Regions from separate parts of the Bacillus sp. 11C genome, predicted to be linked through region 2. Evidence: riboswitches for the same ligand, from Rfam matches in the RefSeq annotation. Region 2 holds a riboswitch; each other region holds the start of a gene.
What was found. Region 2 has a riboswitch for S-adenosylmethionine ahead of metN (methionine ABC transporter ATP-binding protein MetN). Riboswitches for the same ligand answer to the same signal wherever they lie in the genome.
Positions count from the first base shown of each region.

Region 1: another riboswitch for S-adenosylmethionine. It lies ahead of ACY3LV_RS08410 (phosphoadenylyl-sulfate reductase); the one in region 2 lies ahead of metN (methionine ABC transporter ATP-binding protein MetN).
Region 3: another riboswitch for S-adenosylmethionine. It lies ahead of metK (methionine adenosyltransferase); the one in region 2 lies ahead of metN (methionine ABC transporter ATP-binding protein MetN).
Region 4: another riboswitch for S-adenosylmethionine. It lies ahead of metE (5-methyltetrahydropteroyltriglutamate--homocysteine S-methyltransferase); the one in region 2 lies ahead of metN (methionine ABC transporter ATP-binding protein MetN).

Region 1 covers NZ_JBUPVZ010000004.1:287,535-293,215, reverse strand. The annotation lists gene carB (carbamoyl-phosphate synthase (glutamine-hydrolyzing) large subunit) at 1-384, shown strand, start outside; gene pyrK (dihydroorotate oxidase B electron transfer subunit) at 381-1,151, shown strand; gene ACY3LV_RS08425 (dihydroorotate dehydrogenase) at 1,151-2,086, shown strand; gene pyrF (orotidine-5'-phosphate decarboxylase) at 2,055-2,774, shown strand; gene pyrE (orotate phosphoribosyltransferase) at 2,771-3,403, shown strand; SAM riboswitch class I at 3,548-3,653, shown strand; gene ACY3LV_RS08410 (phosphoadenylyl-sulfate reductase) at 3,808-4,509, shown strand; gene cysP (sulfate permease) at 4,521-5,585, shown strand; gene sat (sulfate adenylyltransferase) at 5,634-5,681, shown strand, end outside.
Region 2 covers NZ_JBUPVZ010000005.1:179,484-185,164, forward strand. The annotation lists gene metQ (methionine ABC transporter substrate-binding lipoprotein MetQ) at 60-881, opposite strand; gene metP (methionine ABC transporter permease MetP) at 895-1,563, opposite strand; gene metN (methionine ABC transporter ATP-binding protein MetN) at 1,556-2,581, opposite strand; SAM riboswitch class I at 2,687-2,793, opposite strand; gene ACY3LV_RS09645 (SCP2 sterol-binding domain-containing protein) at 2,908-3,252, opposite strand; gene ACY3LV_RS09650 (thioredoxin family protein) at 3,360-3,680, opposite strand; gene ACY3LV_RS09655 (toprim domain-containing protein) at 3,682-4,044, opposite strand; gene ACY3LV_RS09660 (YusG family protein) at 4,116-4,352, opposite strand; gene gcvH (glycine cleavage system protein GcvH) at 4,408-4,791, opposite strand; gene ACY3LV_RS09670 (arsenate reductase family protein) at 4,858-5,214, opposite strand; gene fadE (acyl-CoA dehydrogenase FadE) at 5,325-5,681, opposite strand, start outside.
Region 3 covers NZ_JBUPVZ010000012.1:41,470-47,150, forward strand. The annotation lists gene ACY3LV_RS15975 (alpha/beta hydrolase family protein) at 1-545, shown strand, start outside; gene ACY3LV_RS15980 (DUF2584 domain-containing protein) at 597-839, shown strand; gene pckA (phosphoenolpyruvate carboxykinase (ATP)) at 878-2,461, opposite strand; SAM riboswitch class I at 2,658-2,796, shown strand; gene metK (methionine adenosyltransferase) at 2,965-4,167, shown strand; gene asnB (asparagine synthase (glutamine-hydrolyzing)) at 4,317-5,681, shown strand, end outside.
Region 4 covers NZ_JBUPVZ010000007.1:10,104-15,784, forward strand. The annotation lists gene thiX (HMP/thiamine ABC transporter permease ThiX) at 1-280, shown strand, start outside; gene rsbRB (RsbT co-antagonist RsbRB) at 314-1,147, opposite strand; gene isp (serine protease Isp) at 1,371-2,330, shown strand; SAM riboswitch class I at 2,462-2,617, shown strand; gene metE (5-methyltetrahydropteroyltriglutamate--homocysteine S-methyltransferase) at 2,745-5,033, shown strand; gene ACY3LV_RS11390 (histidine phosphatase family protein) at 5,076-5,681, opposite strand, start outside.

The DNA.
Region 1 (5,681 bases), on a different contig from region 2:
AAGGACAAAGAAGAAGGGCTTGCCATCGCTAAGCGGTTCCATGCGATCGGCTACAACATTTTAGCGACGGAAGGAACGGCAGGTTACCTGAAAGAAGCTTCTATTCCTGCGAAGGTGGTCGGGAAAATCGGCCAGGACAGCCCGAACTTGCTTGACGTGATCAGAAACGGAGAAGCGCAGTTTGTCATCAATACGCTGACAAAAGGAAAGCAGCCGGCAAGAGACGGATTTAGAATCAGACGTGAATCAGTAGAAAACGGTGTTGCCTGCTTAACATCTTTAGATACGGCAGAAGCGATATTGCGAGTGCTGGAAAGCATGACCTTCCGTGCTGATCAAATGCCGGCAGTTAACACAAATCAGGAGGCGGCAGTCACTATATGAAAAAAGCGTATTTGACAGTATGTTCTAACCAGCAAATTGCGGACCGGGTGTATCAAATGGTTTTGAAAGGGGAGCTTGTCCAAGGGTTTACAACCCCGGGACAGTTCCTTCATCTTAAAGTGAGCGAAGCGGTTACGCCTCTTTTGCGGAGACCAATCAGCATCGCCGACGTCAACTTTGAAAAAAATGAAGTCACCATCATTTATCGAGTAGATGGGGAAGGAACAAGACTCTTGTCGCTAAAGCAGCAGGGAGAGCTTGTGGATGTCCTCGGGCCTTTGGGAAATGGCTTTCCTGTCAATGAAGTCAAACCCGGAAAGACGGCTTTGCTGGTGGGAGGCGGTGTTGGTGTGCCCCCTCTCCAAGAGCTGTCGAAACGCTTGAACGAAAAAGGGGTCAAAGTCATACACGTTTTAGGATTCCAATCGGCAAAGGATGTTTTTTACGAAGAAGCGTGCCGGCAGTACGGAGACACGTATGTGGCAACAGCTGACGGAAGCTATGGGGAAACCGGATTTGTCACAGATGTGATAAAACAGAAAAACCTAGAGTTTGACATCCTTCTCAGCTGCGGGCCGACACCGATGCTGAAGGCGTTAAAACAGGAATATGCCCATAAAGAAGTTTACCTGTCGATGGAGGAACGAATGGGCTGCGGAATCGGCGCATGCTTCGCGTGTGTGTGCCATACAAACGAAAGTGAGACATCCTACGTAAAAGTATGTCTCGACGGGCCTGTATTTAAAGCTCAGGAGGTGGCGCTGTAATGCTAGAGGTGAAATTGCCTGGACTAGATTTGAAAAATCCGATCATTCCTGCATCAGGCTGCTTCGGTTTTGGAAAAGAGTTTGCGCGTTTTTATGATTTATCTTGTCTCGGAGCCATCATGATCAAAGCTACGACGAAGGAGCCTCGCTTCGGGAACCCGACGCCTAGAGTAGCTGAGACTGGCGCTGGAATGCTCAATGCGATCGGTCTGCAAAACCCGGGGCTGGAAAGCGTCTTGCAAAATGAGCTGCCGTGGCTTGAGCAGTTTGCAACACCGATCATTGCCAATGTCGCAGGTTCTCAGATCGAGGATTATGTAGAAGTCGCAGAGCATATCAGTAAAGCGCCCAACGTTCATGCACTTGAATTGAACATTTCCTGCCCGAATGTGAAAACAGGCGGAATCGCTTTTGGCACGAACCCTAAAATGGCTGCTGATTTGACGAAAGCGGTTAAAGAGGTTTCAGATGTACCCGTTTATGTGAAGCTTTCCCCGAACGTGGCAAATATCACAGAAATTGCATCAGCGATCGAGGAGGCGGGAGCGGACGGTCTTACGATGATCAACACATTAATCGGGATGAGACTCGATTTAAAATCAGGAAAGCCGATATTAGCGAATAAAACAGGGGGGCTTTCTGGTCCTGCTGTGAGGCCGGTTGCTATTCGCATGGTGTATGAAGTCAGCCAGGCGGTCAACATCCCGATTATCGGAATGGGAGGCGTGCAGACGGCCGAAGATGCACTGGAATTTCTTCTTGCGGGAGCAAGCGCGGTCGCTGTCGGAACAGTAAACTTTGTAAATCCTTTTGCATGCCCAGATATTATAGACCAGCTCCCAGCTGTTTTGCGCCAATACGGCTATCAATCAATTGAAGAATGCATCGGAAGGAGCTGGAACCATGAAAAACAACCTGCCCATCATCGCGCTTGATTTTGCAACAGCTGAAGAAACACTTGCATTCTTAGCGCCTTTTCAGCAAGGACCGTTATTTGTAAAGGTTGGGATGGAGCTTTTTTATCAAGAAGGGCCATCTATCGTCAAACAACTAAAAGAAAGAAATTGCGAGCTGTTTTTAGATTTAAAGCTTCATGACATCCCGACCACTGTAAACAAAGCGATGAAGCGCCTTGCCGGTCTCGGAGTAGACCTCGTCAATGTTCATGCGGCAGGAGGCAAAAAAATGATGCAAGCAGCTCTGGAAGGCTTAGAAGAAGGGACGCCGGCCGGACAAAAACGCCCGTCCCTTATCGCGGTAACCCAGCTGACAAGCACATCTGAACAACTCATGAAAGATGAACTGCTGATCGAAAAACCTCTGATCGACACGGTCGTCCACTACAGCAAACTGGCGGAAGAAAGCGGGCTGGATGGAGTGGTCTGCTCTGTTCATGAAGCAAAAGCCATTTACGAAGCGGTATCGCCTTCATTTCTGACTGTTACTCCGGGGATCAGGCTGTCAGAGGACGCTGCGAATGACCAAATCCGCGTAGCGACACCTGCAATTGCAAGAGAGAAAGGTTCATCAGCGATTGTGGTGGGACGCTCGATTACAAAAGCGAAAGACCCGGTAAAAGCCTATGAAGCTGTCAGACTCGAATGGGAGGGGATCAAATCATGAAACAAGTCATCGCAAAACATCTATTAAACATCCAAGCTGTATTTTTACGCCCGAACGAGCCATTTACATGGGCTAGCGGCATTTTATCGCCCATCTACTGTGACAATCGCCTTACGCTATCATTCCCGGAGGTCAGAAATGATGTCGCTTCAGGCATCAGCAAGCTTGTCGAAGAGCATTTTCCTGAAGCTGAAATGATTGCGGGAACAGCAACAGCCGGTATTCCTCATGCTGCTCTGGCGGCTGACCGTTTGAATCTTCCGATGTGTTATGTGAGAAGCAAGCCGAAAACGCACGGAAAAGGCAATCAGATTGAGGGAACTGTTCAAAAAAGCCAAAAAACGGTTTTGATCGAAGACTTAATTTCCACAGGAGGCAGTGTGCTTGAAGCTGCGGCGGCTTTACAAGCGGCAGGCTGTGAAGTGCTTGGTGTCGTCTCAATCTTTACGTACGGACTGCCTAAAGCGCAGGAAGCGTTTGCGAAGGCAGAACTGCCATACTACTCTTTAACTGATTATGATACGCTCACACAGGTCGCGCTTGAAAACGGAAATATTCATTCAGACGATTTAGAAAAGCTGAAAACGTGGAAACAAAATCCCGAGTCAAAAGATTGGTTTAAAAAATAACAAATAAATTTTGGTGATGTACAAGGGCTCCAAAGCCTTTCTGTACTTGAAAACAGGCCTTGCAGCCTGTTTTTTTATTAATCCTATAAAAAAAGTCGGGTTGACTTATGTTAGAATTGTGCTAAAATTTACTACAAATCTAAAAACTTATCAAGAGCGGCTGAGGGACTGGACCTATGAAGCCCGGCAACCTGCACAGTTTGTAAGGTGCTACTTCCAGCAAAATGAATTCCATTTTGAAAGATAAGGGCTACATGCTGTTCCTGTCTTTCTTTCCGCCGGATTGAAAGTTTTTTATTTTAAGAGGAAAAAAGGCTGACTGCGATAACCGCAGCCGCGCAATACAATTGGTAAAAGACAACCAGCAGAAAGCTACTGTTGTCTCCGAAAGGAGGAAAGAAGAAATGTTAACGTACGATAATTGGGAAGAACCAACGATTACATTTCCGGAAGACGATCCTTATAAAGGAGCGCTGTCAGTTTTAAAGTGGGCATACGGCCATTACGGCAATCAGCTTGTTTATGCATGCAGTTTCGGAATTGAAGGAATCGTTTTGATTGACTTAATTTATAAAGTGAAAAAAGACGCAGAGATTGTGTTTCTTGATACAGGGCTTCATTTTAAAGAAACATATGAAACGATTGAACGAGTGAAAGAGCGTTATCCTGGTCTTCATATCATCCTGAAAAAACCAGACCTTACCCTTGAACAGCAAGCCGGTGAATATGGTGACAAACTGTGGGAAAGAGAACCGAATCAATGCTGCTATCTCAGAAAGATCGTTCCTTTAAGAGAGGCGCTTTCGGGACATCCGGCTTGGCTTTCCGGTCTGCGCCGCGATCAAGGGCCAAGCCGTGCCCATACGAATTTCTTAAACAAAGATGAAAAATTCAAATCAGTAAAAGTATGCCCGCTTATCCATTGGACTTGGAAAGACATTTGGAGATACACATCCCGGAATGAGCTGGACTACAATCCGCTTCATGACCAAGGTTATCCAAGTATTGGCTGCGCGCCTTGTACGGCTCCTGCTTTTACCGCAGAGGATTTACGCTCAGGCAGATGGAATGGCATGGCGAAAACAGAATGCGGACTGCATGAATAAGGAGCTGCAAAATGGAACTAGCCGCTATTTTATTTAGCTTGTTTTTCGCGATGAATATTGGTGCAAGCGGCGCTGCAGCTTCGATGGGAGTTGCTTACGGCTCTGGAGCCATCAGAAAGAAAACCTACGCTTTGATCCTATGCGCAGTCGGTGTGCTAGCTGGGGCGGTCATTGGCGGGGGGGAGGTTGTAAAAACCATCAGTTCCGGAATTATCCCCGAGCAGACGATTACACTGACGATTGTTTGCATTATTATTGGAGCCGCTGCGCTGTCGCTCTTTACGGCTAATCTGCTCGGCATTCCTTTGTCGACAAGTGAAGTAACAGTCGGTGCTGTTGTCGGCGTGGGAGTCGCTTACAAAGTATTGTTTGTGAACAGCCTTCTGGTCATTGTGTCGTTTTGGGTTTTTGTCCCGCTGTTCGCTTTCGGCTTCACCTATTTCGTATTTAAGCTGTTTCGTTATTTTAAGATTGAAATTAAATCTTCTAAAAAGCAAAAATTCCTTGGCATTGCATTGTTAGGTGCCGGATTTTTCGAAGCGTTCTCTGCCGGCATGAACAACGTGGCGAATGCCGTTGGCCCGTTAGTGGCGGCCGGTGTGCTGGATGTCGCGAAAGGAACTTTGTACGGAGGAGCGTTTGTTGCTCTTGGCGCGCTGTTATTAGGCCGGCGTGTGTTAGAAACAAACGGGAAGAAAATTACGAGATTCTCAAAAGGAGAAGGCATTCTCTTATCCGGTACGGGAGCGGGACTGGTGATCATCAGTTCGGTATTTGGGATGCCGGTGCCTTTGGCGCAAGTCACTTCATCGTCTATTATCGGAATAGGCATGGCAAAAAACGGTCCGAATGTGTTCCATAAACAAGTTGTTCAAACGATGCTGAAGGTATGGATTGTATCGCCGTTTTTATCTTTATCGATTTCTTATATGCTTGTATCCTTGTTTTTAAAAGCGGATTATTATTCAATCTTTATTATGGTAAGCGTGCTCTTAGCGACGGTCGGTGCCGTCAGCCTGATGAAGGCCATACGTAAAGAGAGACGCTCTGTCCACGAACAAGGCGGGGGAATCTGATCATTAATCTGAGTTTTTTTATATGTTAACTAGGAGGAAAAAGATATTATGAGTTTAGCACCTCACGGAGGAACATTAGTAAACAGAGTAGATGAA
Region 2 (5,681 bases):
TATCGTTTTATGGCTTTGTCAATAATTGAACCCCGGATTTCTCATCCGGGGTTTCAGTCTTATTCAGATACAGGAAGCACAGCTCCGTCGTATTTTTTCTCGATGAAGTCTTTGATCTTTTTAGAGTGAAGAACTTCCATCAGCGCTTTAATTTTGTCAGAATCTTCTTCGCCTTTTCTTACTGCGATGATGTTAGCGTATGGGTTGTTTTTCGTTGCTTCCACTTCAATCGCGTCTTTTTTAGGATTTAATTTACTTTGGATCGCATAGTTTACATTGATGAAGACCGCGTCTCCTTCTTTGTTATCATATGCTTTTGCCGTTAATTCAGGCGCTACCTTTTTGAATTCAAGGTTTTTCGGGTTTTTCTTAATGTCTTTCAATGTTGCGTCAACTGTTTCGACTTTAGAATCAAGTGTGATTAATCCAGCATTTTCAAGCATAGCGAGCATACGGCCTTGTTCAGCAACGTTATTTGTCAGGATAATGGTCGCGCCGTCTGGAAGATCTTTCAGTGACTTGTATTTTTTAGAGTAAACACCGAATGGCTCTAAGTGAACAGCACCCGCATTTACAAGTTTATAATCTGTGTTTTCTTTCATTTCTTGGTCAAGGTAAGGAATGTGCTGGAAGTAGTTCGCATCCACTTCTTTATCAGCTAAAGCTTTGTTGTACATCTTGTAATCACTAAGCACTTTCACTTTCAGCGTGTAGCCTTTTTCTTTCAACAGTGGTTCAGTTTCTTTTAAAATTTCCGCATGCGGTGTTTTTGTCGCAGCAACGACAATTTCTTTCTTGCCGGATTCGGCGTTATTCGAACCGCAGGCAGCCATAACTCCTGCAAATACAAGCAGTAATGCACCTAAAAATAGCTTTTTCAATGTAAATCCTCCCTTATCGTTTGTCTATAATATTTGTTATGACATCACCGATGATTTGAATAATAAACACGATGATTAAAATAAACACAGTAGCAACGAAGGTCACATCAGTATTATTCGACTGATAGCCTTCTACGTACGCAAGGTTTCCAAGGCCGCCTGAACCGATGGCTCCGGCAATTGCCGTTGAGCCGATCAAAGCGATCGCCGTAACAGTGATACCAGAAATAAGAGCCGGCATAGATTCCGGAAGCAGCACTTTGAAAATAATCGTAGACGTCTTAGCTCCCATTGATTTAGCGGCTTCAATAACACCTTTATCCACCTCACGGAGCGCGATTTCAGCAAGGCGCGCGTAAAACGGTGCCGAGCCGATAACCAGCGCCGGCAATGCGGCGTTTGGCCCTAAGATCGTGCCGACTAAAAACTTCGTAAATCCTAGCAGTAAAATAATTAAAATAAGGAACGGAATCGACCTGAATATGTTGACAACGGCCGCAATCACAGAGTTGATCGTTTTGTTCTGCCAGAGGCTCCCTTTACTTGTCAGAAAGAGCAGCAAGCCGAGAATCACTCCGATGACAAAAGCAAACAGCAAAGAGATCAGCGTCATATAAAGGGTTTCATATGTCGCGTTCCACAATTCTGTTAAATCAACGTTCGGGAAGTATTTTTCAAACATTCGTGATCACCTCTGCTTTCACCTGTCTGTCATTAATAAACCGGATCACGTTTTGCACTTCTTCCTCGTCTCCGTCAATATGGATAAACAGTGAACCGTAGGCTCCATCCTTCGTCTGCGAGATTTTCCCTTGCAGAATATTGACGCTGACATTAAAGTTTCTGATCATCTCTGTAATCAGAGGCTGTTCAGCCGAATCACCGACAAATGTGAGCTGAACCATTTTTCCTGATGCTGTTTCATCAAGAAGATGCTGAAGCGTTTCTTTCGTTTCTTCCGGCTCTGTCACCTGCTGAACAAACCGTTTTGTCATGTCTTCCTTCGGGTTTTTGAAGACATCGAGAACTTCGCCTTCTTCCACAACCTTTCCGTTTTCCATGACAGCGACTCTGTTGCAGATTTTGCGGATCACATGCATTTCGTGCGTGATCAGCACAATTGTCAAACCGAGTCTATCATTAATATCGGACAATAGATCCAAAATTGAATCTGTCGTTTGCGGATCTAATGCTGATGTCGCTTCATCACAAAGGAGAACCTTCGGATTGTTTGCGAGCGCTCTGGCGATTCCGACACGCTGCTTTTGTCCGCCGCTCAGCTGAGACGGATAAGATTTTTCTTTTCCTTCTAAACCTACCAGTTTAATCAGTTCATTGGCGCGCTTGATGCGCTCGCTCTTTTTCACCCCGGCAATCTCCAGAGGAAACATGATATTATCTCTGACGGTCCGCGACCAAAGCAAATTGAAGTGCTGGAAAATCATGCTGATGTCATGGCGTGCGTTTCTTAACCCGCGTCCGTTTACTTCATTAATCTTGGTTCCCGCCACTTCCACGGTTCCTGAGGTTGGTTTCTCAAGGCCGTTCAGCAGACGGATTAAGGAACTTTTACCAGCTCCGCTATATCCTATAATTCCAAAAATCTCACCTTTTTTAATGGAAAGCGAGACATTTTGGACAGCATTGACATCTCCATGTTTCGACTTATACACTTTTGAAACATCTTGAAGATTGATCAAAGCAATCACCTGCCTTAACACTATTCTAAGAAATCTTCCGGGGTTTTCTGCAAAAGAAAAACCTTTCTGCACACTTGAGCAGAAAGGCTTATATAAAATGCCTTTCTCTCATCTTTCAAAGCTGAACGCTTCGTGTGAATTGGCACCATTTCAACAGTGTTGATGGTTGCCGGGCTTCATAGGGCACTTCCCTCCACCTCTCTTGATAAGAGAAATATATAGTCTTTTTCGTCCGGAAATTCTTAATGTAGAATAGCATGGCGGATGATTGCATGTCAATAAAATAAATGATGTCAACTTTTACTATTATAATAATTTTCTGTTTTTTAATTATTCGCAATCCTCTGAAAAAAACCATTCGTCAGCCAGAGAATCGCTTCAAGCTTTAACAGGGCTCTGAAGGACCCCTTTACTTTTAGGCTTCCGCTCTGAATCAGATGCTGAAGGGAAATGTCTCCGTGCAATAAATGAATGATTTCGGATTGGTTTCCGTAAAAGGTCAGGTTGGACGGTTGGCGCGGAGAAATTTTTTTCATTTCTCCCTGTTCGTTTATTGAGACGGTTAAGGCTTCTGTTTCTCCTTGAAAGGTAATAAGCAATGTTGAAGCGCTCAAAAGGGGTTTTAAAAACAGATGCTGATACTCATCTTCCAAAACTTCCGCTTTCTCCATATGTACAACCTCCTATTTGTTGGTCATACATAGACATTTCTCTCTCTGGCGCACGAACCCCTTTATAAAACGAACGACAATTTCATTGGAATGCGCTGAGAAATATGTCATAAATGGGATGCGGAAGATGATTTTTGTTTGATCAGCTCATATAAATAAGAAACGGAATGAAACGCATATCCTCTTTCAACCATTTTTCCTCCTTTAAACAGCAGAAAACAAGGGACGCTTTCAATTTGATACGCTTTTGCGAATGTCGGAGAGTAATTGACATTGTTTTGGTAGAAGGCGACATCAGGCAGCATTTCTTTCACCACTGTCAGCATTTTGCTTGCAAGCTGGCAAGTGCCGCAAAACGGAGTATATAAATATAGAAGATACACATCATCAGCAATGTGCTCAAGCTCGTGTTCCTGGAGTTCTTTCATGCTATACACCTCGGGACTTTCTTTCAAGAAAAATAGTATGGACATTCAGATTCGCGCGCAGCAATACAGAGGCGACGTGGTGTCTGGGCGCAGCCGCCACTTCTTTATAGGCTCTGTCGATATGCAGATGGCAGGCTTCGTTAAATTCTCTTTTCAGCTGTTTTCTCAATTTCTCGCCTGATTCGTCAGCATCCACTAATATATAGACGTCTTTATCATAAAGCTCGTCAGCCAATTCCTCAAGCCTCAGCTGGCTGATTGTTCCGTTTGTGCAGATAATGCGCACCGGTTCATCCAGAACGCTTTCGATTTTCTCTTTATCTGATTTCCCTTCCACAATCATGACCTTTTCCAGCTCATCCATCTTCTTCACCTGCCGCGTCAAATTTGAAACGTTCAGATTGTAAAAGAAGGCAGTGAAATTCACCGCCAACATTAACACCAGCCGTTTTCGTAGTCACAATCCACATATTTCTCATCGTTTCCAGAGACCACATCGGCTGTCTTATAAAATTTCTCATTTTCAAAGGAATAACCGGACTTAAGCTCATATTCATTCATGCTTGTCATTTGGCCGATTCTCTCATTTTCATGATATAACGAGAGCTGGCCATGTTGAAAGCGGCCTGTCACATCATTGGTGACATCGAGCTTTTGTTTACTGAAAGCCATATTGGACACCTCCCATAACGTTAGCGTGTCCAATTGCCTTTACAGCTATCCTGCTTTAGTCTTCCTGTGTCATCTCTTCGTATTGCTCTGCTGTCATCAGTTTTTCAATTTCAGAAGCGTCAGACGGCTCAACGACGATCATCCATGCTTTTTCGTACGGAGATTCGTTTACGAATTCCGGACTGTCATCAAGATCTTCGTTAATTTCCACAACAGTTCCGTTAATCGGCGCATAAAGCTCAGATACCGTTTTAACGGATTCAACACTGCCGAATGGCTCGTCCGCTTTGATTTCAGCGCCCACTTCAGGAAGTTCGACAAACACGATATCGCCTAGCTCGGACTGGGCAAAATGCGTAATCCCGATTCTGGCTTTTTCTCCTTCAACTTTTACCCACTCGTGTTCTCCTGAGTAACGCAAATCTTTAGGTATGCTCAATTGAATCCCTCCATTTTTTACAGCACTATAATAAGAAGATACCATACTTTTCAAAAAAAATTGACATTAAGCCCAGTTTTCTTCAAATTGGTCTTCTTTAAAACCGACTGTCACTTTTTCGCCGTCTGTTGTAAGCGGCCGTTTGATCAGCATTCCGTCTGAAGCCAGCAGTTCAAGCTGTTCGTCCTCCGACATGTGATACAGCTTTTCCTTGAGATTGAGCTCACGGTATTTCATCCCGCTCGTGTTGAAAAATTTCTTGAGATCCAGCCCGCTTTTTTCATAAAGCGCTTTTAGTTCTTCTTTGCTTGGAGGCTGCTCTGCAATATGTATTTCGTTGATTTCTTTTCCATGCTCTTCAAGCCATTTCTTTGCTTTGCGGCACGTTCCGCATTTAGGGTACCAGTAAAAAGTTAACGACATCTTCTTCCCCCCTCAATAAAATAATCGAGGTTATTTTAACACAGTTTGTTTTAAAAACCTAAAACAGTGCTTCTTAAAAAAAGCTCCGCGCATGCGGAGCTCTTCGCCGATCAGACAATATATTTTTCAGCCTCAAAAACGCCCGCTGCCGCTTCGCGTTTTTTCTGAATCACGTTTTTAGGGGTTACCCGCGTCAGCTTGCGCAGAGCGGAAAGCATCATGCGGAGTGAATCTCCTTCTTCCATTGCGATGAGAGACTCCTTGGCGTGCGCTTCAATTTCGTTAAAGGCTTCTTGAACGAAAATTTCTGTATACAGCACCTTCTGCGCTGCTTTTTCCCCGCCTTGCGCGGCGATGGCCTTTTCCGTTCTAAGCACGGCTGATTCCATCGCGTACACATTGCTGACGATGTCCGCAACGTTGACGAGAATTTCCTGTTCGCGATCGATGGCTTTCCCGTATTTTTG
Region 3 (5,681 bases), on a different contig from region 2:
TCTACAGAGGAAATCAAGGAGGCAAGGGCAACGAGGATTTTGCCGGAGAAGACAGGGAGGATGCTTTTTCTGCTTTTCGCCTGCTTCAGCAGCATCCGAATGTCAAAAAGGACAGAATTCATATTTTCGGCTTCTCCCGCGGCGGAATGATGGGAATGCTCACTGCAATTGAAATGGGCCGGCATGCGGCTTCGTTCGTTTCCTGGGGAGGCGTCAGCGATATGATCCTTACATATGAGGAGCGGCACGATTTGCGGCGAATGATGAAAAGAGTCATCGGGGGAACACCGAAAAAGGTGCCTGAGGCATATAAATGGAGAACACCGTTTGACCAAATAAACAAAATTCAGGCTCCCGTGCTGTTAATCCATGGAGAAAAAGACCAAAATGTTTCGATTCGGCATTCCTATTTATTTGAAGAGAAGCTAAAACAGCTGCATAAGCCGGTGGAGACGTGGTACTACAGTAAATTCACACATTATTTTCCGCCAAAAGAAAACCGGCGTATCGTGCGGCAGCTGACACAATGGATGAAAAACCGCTGACGGTGAAATATGGTATGATAAAGAAAAAAGAGAACGAAAGGGGATTTCACTTTGGGAATGCCTGTTGAATTTAATACACTAATTGTGACAAAAGGAAAAGAAGTTCGCATAGATGAAAATATATTCACGTTAGAAAAAGACGGATATCGTGTGTATCCGATGGAGATTCCGATGGACGTGCGTAAAACAAAGTTCGGCGAAAAGTCGGGCACAGCTGAAGTGCAGAAGCTTCAATGGGAAGACGGCCGGACCATCATTACGTACAAGCTGACGTCCCTGCATTCTGTCAATTAAAATAAGCCAAGAGCGTAAATGCTCTTGGCTTTTGCTTTTTAAACGAGAGGGCCGCCTGCCTGCGCAATGGCATCTGTATGTGCGAACTTTTTAAAATTCTCTTTGAATTCATTTGCGAGGTAGATCGCTTTTTCTCTGAATTCTTCCTTGTTGTTCCATGTGTTTTCCGGCTGAAGGATCTGATCAGGTACGCCGGGAACGTGAACCGGAATATGCAGGCCGAAAATATCGTCAGTCGTCATTTCTGCATCCTCTAATTTGCCTTCAATCGCTGCTTTGACCATCGCTCTCGTATAAGAAAGCTTCATACGTTCGCCTGTGCCGTAGCCGCCGCCGGTCCAGCCGGTATTGACCAAGAAAACGTCTGCGCCGTGTTCATCGATCTTGTTGCCTAGCATTTCAGCATAGACATGAGCAGGTAGCGGCAGGAATGGTGAGCCGAAGCATGTGGAGAACGTCGTTTCAGGAGACGTCACACCGCGTTCGGTTCCAGCAAGCTTGCTCGTATAACCGCTCAAGAAATGGTACATCGCCTGCTCCTTCGTCAGTTTGCTGATCGGCGGCAGGACTCCGAATGCATCAGCCGTCAAAAATACAATGGCTGAAGGATGGCCTGCCATGCTTGGTGTGACGATGTTGTCAATCATATGAATCGGGTAAGCCGCCCGCGTGTTTTCGGTATAGAAGGAATCATCATAATTGGCTTCGCGTGTCTCTTCATCAACAACAACATTTTCGAGAACAGACCCGAAGCGGATCGCGTTAAAGATTTGAGGCTCCTTTTCCTCGCTTAAATGAATGCATTTGGCGTAGCATCCGCCTTCAATATTAAAGACGCCGGTGTCAGACCAGCCGTGTTCATCGTCGCCGATCAGCCTGCGGTCAGCATCGGCTGATAGGGTGGTCTTGCCTGTTCCAGACAGTCCGAAGAAAAGGGCGACATCGCCTTTTTGACCGACATTGGCAGAGCAGTGCATGGATAGAATATCTCTTTCGGGGAGCAGGAAATTCATAATAGAGAAAATGGATTTTTTCATCTCTCCGGCATACTCTGTTCCGCCGATTAAAATCGTCCGCTTTTCGAAAGAGACAATAATAAACGTTTCGGAATGTGTGCCGTCTGTTTTTGGATCTGCTTTAAAATGCGGAGCGGAAAGAATGGTAAACGGCTGTTCAACTGTTTTCTTATCATGGCCTTCCGGGCGGATAAACAGCTGTCTGGCGAATAAATTGTGCCAAGCGAACTCATTCACGACGGTAATCGGCAGTCTGTATTTTTCATCTGTTCCGGCAAATCCTTCAAAAACAAACAGCTCATCCCGCTGTTTCAGATAGCTGACAACTTTTGTGTACAGCCGCTCAAACGCTTCTTCTGAAATCGGCTGATTCACCGTACCCCAATCGATCTTATTTTTCGTGCTTTCTTCCTGCACGATGAATTTGTCTTTAGGCGAACGTCCTGTGTAAGCGCCTGTTGTCGCCCGAACGGCACCCGTGGATGTTAAAATGCCTTCGTTTCGGGACAGTGCTTTTTCTGTAAGCTGTGCTGCTGATAAATTATGACACACATTTGGACTTGTTAATAAGGCTTGTAAATCAGCGGTTAAATCAACTGAGTTCATATGAAACCTTCCTTTATCGTTTTTTGTGTTTTGCTAATTGTGAATTAGTATAACATATATTTTCAAATAGTCTATACTATTTATCTTTTTTTGTGTGTGCGTTTCCATTGTTTTCCCTTGATATAGGTGCCTATTTCTTCTGAATCATATTGACATTGCAAACCCTTTTACGATAAGATATTTCATTGAGCGGATACTCTTATCCCGAGCTGGCGGAGGGACAGGCCCTATGAAGCCCAGCAACCGGTTTCTCTGTTATTTATTAGGTTCAGCTGTGTGAGACAACCAAGGTGCTAACCTGTTGCAAGGTTGTATGATTCCTTGAGCGATAAGAGTGAAAGGCACAAAGACCAAACCCTTTCCTCAATGGAAAAGGTTTTTTTATTTCATAAAATATGCCAATTAACATTCTCTAATATAACGTTACATTGTATAAGAGGGAGCGAGTTCCGTATCATATATACAAGGTCTATCGGGAGGCCTTGTGCAGGAGGAAGCAAATCATGAGTAAAAATCGTCGTTTATTTACATCAGAATCTGTTACGGAGGGACATCCGGATAAAATCTGCGACCAGATTTCTGACAGCATTTTAGATGAAATTTTAAAGAAAGACCCTAACGCGCGTGTGGCTTGTGAAACGTCAGTGACAACCGGTTTGGTTCTTGTCAGCGGAGAGATCACAACATCTACGTATGTTGACATTCCGAAAACGGTTCGTCAAACCATTAAAGAAATCGGATACACACGTGCGAAATACGGATTTGATGCGGAAACTTGTGCGGTTTTAACATCAATTGACGAGCAGTCTGCTGATATCGCGATGGGTGTAGACCAAGCGCTTGAAGCCCGTGAAGGCACAATGAGCGATGAAGAAATTGAAGCGATCGGTGCGGGTGACCAAGGTTTAATGTTCGGTTATGCGTGCAACGAAACGAAAGAGCTTATGCCTCTTCCGATTTCACTTGCTCATAAATTGGCCCGCCGCCTGAGTGAAGTCCGTAAAGAAGATATTCTTCCGTACCTTCGCCCTGACGGCAAAACACAAGTAACGGTTGAATACGATGAAAATAACAAACCTGTCCGTATTGACGCGATTGTTATTTCAACTCAGCACCACCCTGAAATTACGCTTGAGCAAATCCAGCGCAACATTAAAGAACATGTTATCAATCCGGTTGTTCCTGAAGAGCTGATTGATGAAGAAACAAAATATTTCATCAACCCTACAGGACGTTTCGTTATCGGAGGCCCTCAAGGGGATGCGGGACTTACAGGACGCAAAATCATCGTTGATACGTACGGCGGCTATGCACGCCACGGCGGAGGCGCGTTCTCAGGCAAGGATGCGACGAAGGTAGACCGTTCTGCTGCTTATGCAGCGAGATATGTTGCGAAAAACATCGTTGCGGCTGAGCTTGCTGATTCTTGCGAAGTGCAGCTTGCTTACGCGATCGGTGTTGCACAGCCTGTGTCAATCTCAATCAACACATTCGGTTCCGGAAAAGCTTCTGAGGAAAAACTGATTGAAGTTGTTCGCAATAACTTTGATTTACGACCTGCCGGCATTATCAAAATGCTTGATTTACGCCGTCCGATCTACAAACAAACTGCTGCGTACGGCCACTTTGGACGTCACGATGTTGATCTTCCGTGGGAGCGTACAGACAAAGCGGAGCAGCTGCGCAAAGAAGCGTTAGGAGAATAATTTTATAGCCGCTTACTGGTTAAGCGGCTTTCCTTTTTTTATCGTTGTATTCATGTTTATTTTTTTACATAACTGTGAAACCAAATACTATTCACAGCGTCTATAAATAGGGGTTCAATGATGACAATTTTAATTATGGAGGCAATACTATGTGTGGATTTGTCGGGGTTTTTAACAAGCATCCGTTAGCTCAAACCGCTGATCAAGAAGAACTAATTAAACAAATGAACCAAATGATCGTTCACCGCGGTCCTGACAGTGATGGATATTTCCATGATGAGCACGTTGGATTCGGATTCAGACGGCTCAGCATTATTGATGTAGAAAATGGCGGACAGCCTTTATCATATGAAGATGAAACCTATTGGATTATCTTTAACGGAGAAATCTATAACTATATTGAACTGAGAGAAGAACTTGAAGCAAAGGGGTATACATTCAACACGGATTCGGACACAGAGGTTCTTCTTGCGACTTATCGTCACTACAAAGAAGAAGCCGCGTCCAAACTGCGCGGTATGTTTGCCTTTCTAATTTGGAATAAAAACGATCATGTGCTGTATGGAGCAAGAGATCCGTTCGGCATTAAACCATTGTATTACACAACGATCAATGATCAGGTTTATTTTGCCTCAGAGAGAAAAAGTTTAATGGTTGCTCAAAATGATATTGAAATAGATAAAGAGGCATTGCAGCAGTACATGTCATTCCAATTCGTTCCTGAACCAAACACGCTTGATGCCAATGTGAAAAAAATAGAGCCGGGTTCACAGTTTACAATCCGCCCAGATGGCGATATCACATTTAAAACTTATTTCAAAGCGAACTTCAAACCAGTTCAGACTGAAGAAGATAAGCTTGTGAAAGAAGTTAGAGATGCGATCTATGACTCTGTAAATGTTCATATGAGAAGTGACGTTCCTGTCGGTTCATTCCTGTCTGGCGGAATTGATTCTTCCTTTATTGTATCTGTAGCGAAGGAATTGCATCCGAGCTTAAAAACATTCTCTGTCGGATTTGAGCAGCAGGGCTTCAGTGAAGTTGATGTAGCGAAAGAAACCGCCGCGGCGTTAGGCATTGAGAATATCAGCAAAGTCATTTCGCCTGAGGAATACATGAACGAGCTTCCAAAGATCGTATGGCATTTTGATGATCCGCTTGCTGATCCGGCAGCGATTCCATTGTACTTTGTTGCAAAAGAAGCGAAAAAACATGTAACGGTTGCTTTATCAGGTGAAGGTGCGGACGAGCTCTTCGGCGGATATAACATTTACCGTGAGCCGCTATCCCTTAAACCGTTTGAACGCATTCCGTCCGGCCTAAAAAAGATGCTTCTGCATGTTGCGGCTGTTATGCCTGAGGGCATGAGAGGAAAGAGCCTGCTTGAACGCGGCTGCACACCGCTTCAAGATCGTTACATCGGTAACGCGAAGATCTTCGAAGAGTCTGTCAAAAAACAGCTGCTGAAGCATTATAATCCGAACCTTTCATATCGCGATGTGACGAAGACTTAC
Region 4 (5,681 bases), on a different contig from region 2:
GCTGATCCAGCAGGCTCATAAAATCAGAGGAGGAGCGGCAGAGAGCGGCTTCATTGAGAAAATCAGCGCGCTAAAGCGGTATACCATCCCGCTGTTGGCCAGCGCCATCAGAAAAGCGGAACGGACAGCGCTTGCGATGGAATCAAAAGGTTTTACAGGAAGCAGAAACCGGACATATTACCGGACACTGACCGTAAACCGCCGCGATTGGCTGTTCTTTTGCCTCGTTCTCTTGTTATTCGCAGGATCTTTACTCGTATCCCTATGTTTTGCCTCATAAAAATCCGCTATCGGTTGATAGCGGATTTTTTTCTTATTGATGATAGTTTAATGCCTGGGCAAGATTGGTTTTAATTGTAATATTCGAAAAATCAATCCCCAGCTGTACAGCGGTTTGCGCGATTTCAGGCCTGATTCCTGACAGGGTTGACCTGACACCGATTAAAGTGAGCGCCTCAATCAATTTAAAGATTTGGTGCGCCACCATCGTATCAACCACCACCACACCTGATAGATCGATTAACAGATGCTCCACGCGTCTTTTTGCACAAGCATGAAGCGTGTTTTCCAGAATAAACTTTGCACGTTCAGTGTCAATGTCACCGACAAGCGGCAGCAGAGCTGTTGATTTGCTCAGGGTAATGATAGGCGAGCTTAATTCCAATATCATTTCTCTCTGGGCGTTTAATTGCTGTTTGGCATTTGCTTCAGCGTGATCGACGAATGTATAAATGGTAAAATCAAAAACTTTTACAATCAAATCGGCCCATTTTTGTTTCTCTCCCGGTTCAAACGCCGACTCATTTTCTTCTGCGAACTTCTCAAAATACTTCGTATATAATCTCCGGTTTCTCATAAACTCCCGAATCACATACTGAACCGGAGTGTCGAGATGCTTTTGATCGTTCGTCAGCTCAATGACCCACACTCGAAATTCTTCGAGAAATTGTTTTTCCGGTAAAACATACATGTCATTCAGATGCCGGTAAAATTCTCTGTCCTGTTCTTTCAATTCTTCCGTTACAGATGCATTATGTAAGGCATAAATCGAATTCGGATCGCTTTCTTCCATCGTTTCAATCCATTCATCAGCCATTTGTTCCACATACTCTGAAAAAAATGCATATAATTTTTCATTCAGTTTCATCACACTACTCCTTTCCCCAAACACTATTATAACTTGACTGACCGCTGAATCCCAGTCATACAAGCTGAAGCCATCCAATATTTTGAAAATTACTAATTCTTTGGGTTGTATCCTATTTTTTCAAAATGCTTCAAATGGCTCTGTCCGAGCGGTTGCTTTTTTCATATAATGTGAAGCAACATCCTTGTATCCACTTGCAAGCATAAAAAAGGAGGGCTTTTTTATGAATGGTGAAATCCGCTTGATCCCGTATGTGACGAATGAGCAGATCATGGATGTAAACGAGCTTCCTGAAGGCATTAAAGTGATTAAGGCGCCAGAAATATGGGCAAAAGGGGTAAAAGGAAAAAATGTGAAAATTGCTGTATTGGACACGGGCTGCGACATAAGCCACCCTGATTTAAAAAATCAAGTCATCGGCGGAAAGAACTTCACGGATGATGACGGCGGCAAGGAAGATGCGATTTCCGATTACAACGGACACGGCACACACGTCGCCGGAACGATTGCAGCTAACGATTCAAACGGCGGCATTGCCGGGGTCGCGCCTGAGGCAAGCCTATTGATTGTGAAAGTTCTTGGCGGTGCAAACGGCAGCGGCCAATATGAATGGATTATTAACGGCATTAACTACGCTGTGGAACAGAAAGCCGATATCATCTCGATGTCCCTTGGCGGACCGAACGATGTGCCGGAGCTTGAAGAAGCGGTGAAAAACGCCGTCAAAAACGGAGTGCTTGTCGTTTGCGCAGCGGGAAATGAAGGTGACGGAAACGAACGAACAGAAGAGCTTTCCTACCCTGCGGCTTATAATGAAGTGATCGCGGTTGGATCTGTTTCCGTAGCGCGTGAATTATCAGAATTTTCTAACGCCAATAAAGAGATTGATCTTGTGGCACCGGGAGAAAATATAGTGTCCACCCTTCCTAACAAGAAGTACGGTAAGCTTACCGGCACTTCAATGGCTGCCCCTCATGTCAGCGGAGCGCTTGCTTTAATCAAAAGCTATGAAGAAGAATCATTTCAACGAAAGCTTTCTGAAACTGAAGTTTATGCACAGCTGGTCCGCAGAACACTCCCTCTCGATATTGCAAAAACGCTGGCAGGTAATGGATTCCTGTATTTAACCGCTCCTGATGAGCTGGCAGAAAGAGCAGCGCAATCACATTTGATGACCCTATAAAATTATTTTTCTTATATAACATAAACCACATAGAGTAAATAAAATTTCAAATTCTATGTTGACAACAAATTTGAATTACTGTTAAGATTACCAACAAATGATTTAACTTTTCAAAAAATTAATAACATTTTCTCTTATCGAGAGTTGGGCGAGGGATTGGCCTTTTGACCCCAACAGCAACCGACCGTAATTCCATTGTGAAATGGGGCGCACTGCTTTTCGCGCCGAGACTGCTGTCTCATAAGGCACGGTGCTAATTCCATCAGATTGTGTCTGAGAGATGAGAGAGGCAGTGTTTTACGCAGAAAAGCCTCTTTCTCTCATGGGAAAGAGGCTTTTTGTTGTGAGAAAACCTCTTAGCAGCCTGTATCCGCGGGTTAACGAGAGTGTTTTACATATAAAGGAGGAGAAACAATGACAACCATCAAAACATCGAATTTAGGATTTCCAAGAATCGGACTGAACAGAGAATGGAAAAAAGCGCTTGAAGCGTATTGGAAAGGCAGCACTGATAAAGATACGTTTTTAAAGCAAATCGACGACCTCTTTTTATCCGCAGTAAAAACACAAATCGACCAGCAGATTGATGTTGTGCCTGTTTCTGATTTCACACAGTATGACCATGTACTCGACACAGCAATCAGCTTCAACTGGATTCCGAAACGATTCAGACATTTGACTGACGCTACCGATACATACTTCGCTATCGCCCGCGGAATAAAAGACGCCGTATCTAGTGAAATGACAAAATGGTTTAATACAAATTACCATTACATCGTTCCTGAATATGACGAAAGCATTGAATTCCGCCTGACAAGAAACAAACAGCTCACAGACTACCGCCGGATCAAACAGGAATACGGCGTTGAAACAAAACCTGTGATTGTCGGCCCTTATACGTTCGTTACGCTTGCTAAAGGCTATGAACCGTCTGAAGCAAAAGCGATCCAAAAACGTCTTGTGCCGTTATATGTACAGCTTTTGAAAGAACTTGAAGAAGAAGGCGTACAATGGGTTCAAATCGATGAGCCGGCGCTTGTTACAGCCTCTAGCGAAGATGTCCGCGGTGCAAAAGAATTATTCGAAAACATCACAAGTGAACTTTCATCCTTGAATGTGCTGTTGCAAACGTATTTTGATTCTGTTGATGCTTACGAAGAGCTGATCTCTTACCCAGTACAGGGAATTGGCCTTGATTTCGTTCACGATAAAGGCAGAAACCTGGAACAGCTGAAAACACACGGCTTTCCAGCAGACAAAGTGCTGGCAGCTGGCGTTATCGACGGACGCAACATTTGGAAAGCGGATCTCGAAGAACGTCTCGATGCCGTTCTTGATATTCTCAGCATTGCAAAAGTGGATGAACTGTGGATTCAGCCTTCCAGCAGCCTGCTGCACGTTCCGGTAGCGAAGCACCCTGACGAGCATTTGGAAAAGGATCTGCTGAACGGATTATCATACGCAAAAGAAAAACTAGCTGAGCTGACAGCTTTGAAAGAAGGCTTAGTATCAGGAAAAGCGGCGATCAGCGAACACATTCAGCAGGCTAAAACGGATATTCAGGCGCTCAAACAGTTTGCAACAGGCGCGAATTCCGAACAGAAGAAAGAGCTTGAGCAATTAACCGATAAAGACTTCAAACGCCCGATTCCGTTTGAAGAACGTTTAGCCCTGCAAAATGAATCTCTTGGCCTTCCGCTTTTGCCGACGACTACGATCGGAAGCTTCCCGCAGTCTGCTGAAGTGCGGAGCGCACGCCAAAAATGGCGGAAAAATGAGTGGTCTGATGAACAGTATCAAAACTTTATCAATGCAGAAACAAAACGATGGATTGATATTCAGGAAGAATTGGAACTTGATGTCCTTGTTCACGGTGAATTTGAACGGACAGACATGGTCGAATACTTCGGTGAGAAGCTGGCCGGCTTTGCCTTCACAAAATACGCATGGGTTCAATCATACGGCTCACGCTGTGTCCGCCCGCCAGTCATTTACGGAGATGTTGAATTTATTGAACCGATGACAGTGAAAGACACGTTATATGCACAGTCATTGACATCCAAGCATGTGAAAGGAATGCTGACCGGCCCAGTTACAATCTTGAACTGGTCTTTCCCTCGAAACGACATTTCGAGAAAAGATATCGCCTTCCAAATCGGGCTCGCCCTTCGCAAAGAAGTAAAAGCGCTTGAGGACGCAGGCATTCAAATCATTCAAGTCGATGAGCCATCGCTGCGAGAAGGCCTTCCATTGAAAACCCGCGATTGGGATGAGTATTTGACTTGGGCGGCTGAAGCATTCAGATTAACCACTTCTTCCGTGAAAAACGAGACGCAAATTCATACACATATGTGCTACAGCAACTTCGAAGACATCGTCGATACGATCAATGATCTTGATGCCGATGTGATTACAATCGAACACAGCAGAAGCCACGGAGGATTTTTAGATTACTTAAAAAACCATCCGTATTTGAAAGGGCTCGGCCTTGGTGTATATGACATTCACAGCCCTCGGGTGCCGTCAATTGAAGAAATGTACGACATTATCGTGGATGCGCTTGCCGTCTGTCCGACTGACCGCTTCTGGGTAAATCCAGACTGCGGATTGAAAACAAGACAACAGGAAGAAACGGTCGCAGCCTTGAAAAATATGGTTGAGGCAGCGAAGCAGGCAAGAGCTAAACAAACACAGCTTGTATAAGTAAGATAGAAACCATCTGCCTTTGGCAGATGGTTTTTTCTATTAGAAAGCGGAAATCGGTTTCCGATGCTTCCCATCCCCTTCTACTACTATTTTGGCTGCTCCATTTTTATCAAATTCCACAAGACTCAATGATGTATCATGTATGTAAGCAGAATTCCATATGTCATTAATGCGTCTTCTCTTAATGATATTTAACAGCATTAATATAAAAACAGAATGGGTAACCAAAAGAACATTACCGGCAGAATGACTGTCTAAAATCGTTTGGAGAGCAAGCCTTACCCGGCTTTCAAGATCAAAGAATGTTTCACATCCCGGCTGGCGATAAGCTTCGGGATGATGTAAATAAGCATGAAAAAGATCAGGTTCGCTTCTTTCAATATCCTCTTGTTTTTTTCCTTCCCATGAGCCTAGTGACATTTCTCTGAACATATGATCTTTAACCAACGGGGGCCGACGCGATCCCAGTATAGTTTTTGCCGTCTCTTCTGTCCGTTTGCTCGGGCTGATGTATACCTGATTCAATTCAATATCCTTCAGACGCTCCCCAAGAGCACGGGCGTTGTAGAGACCAAGTTCTGTTAAATCAGAATCCAGCCAGCCCTGCATCCGTTTTTCCACATTCCATTGAGTCTGTCCGTGCCT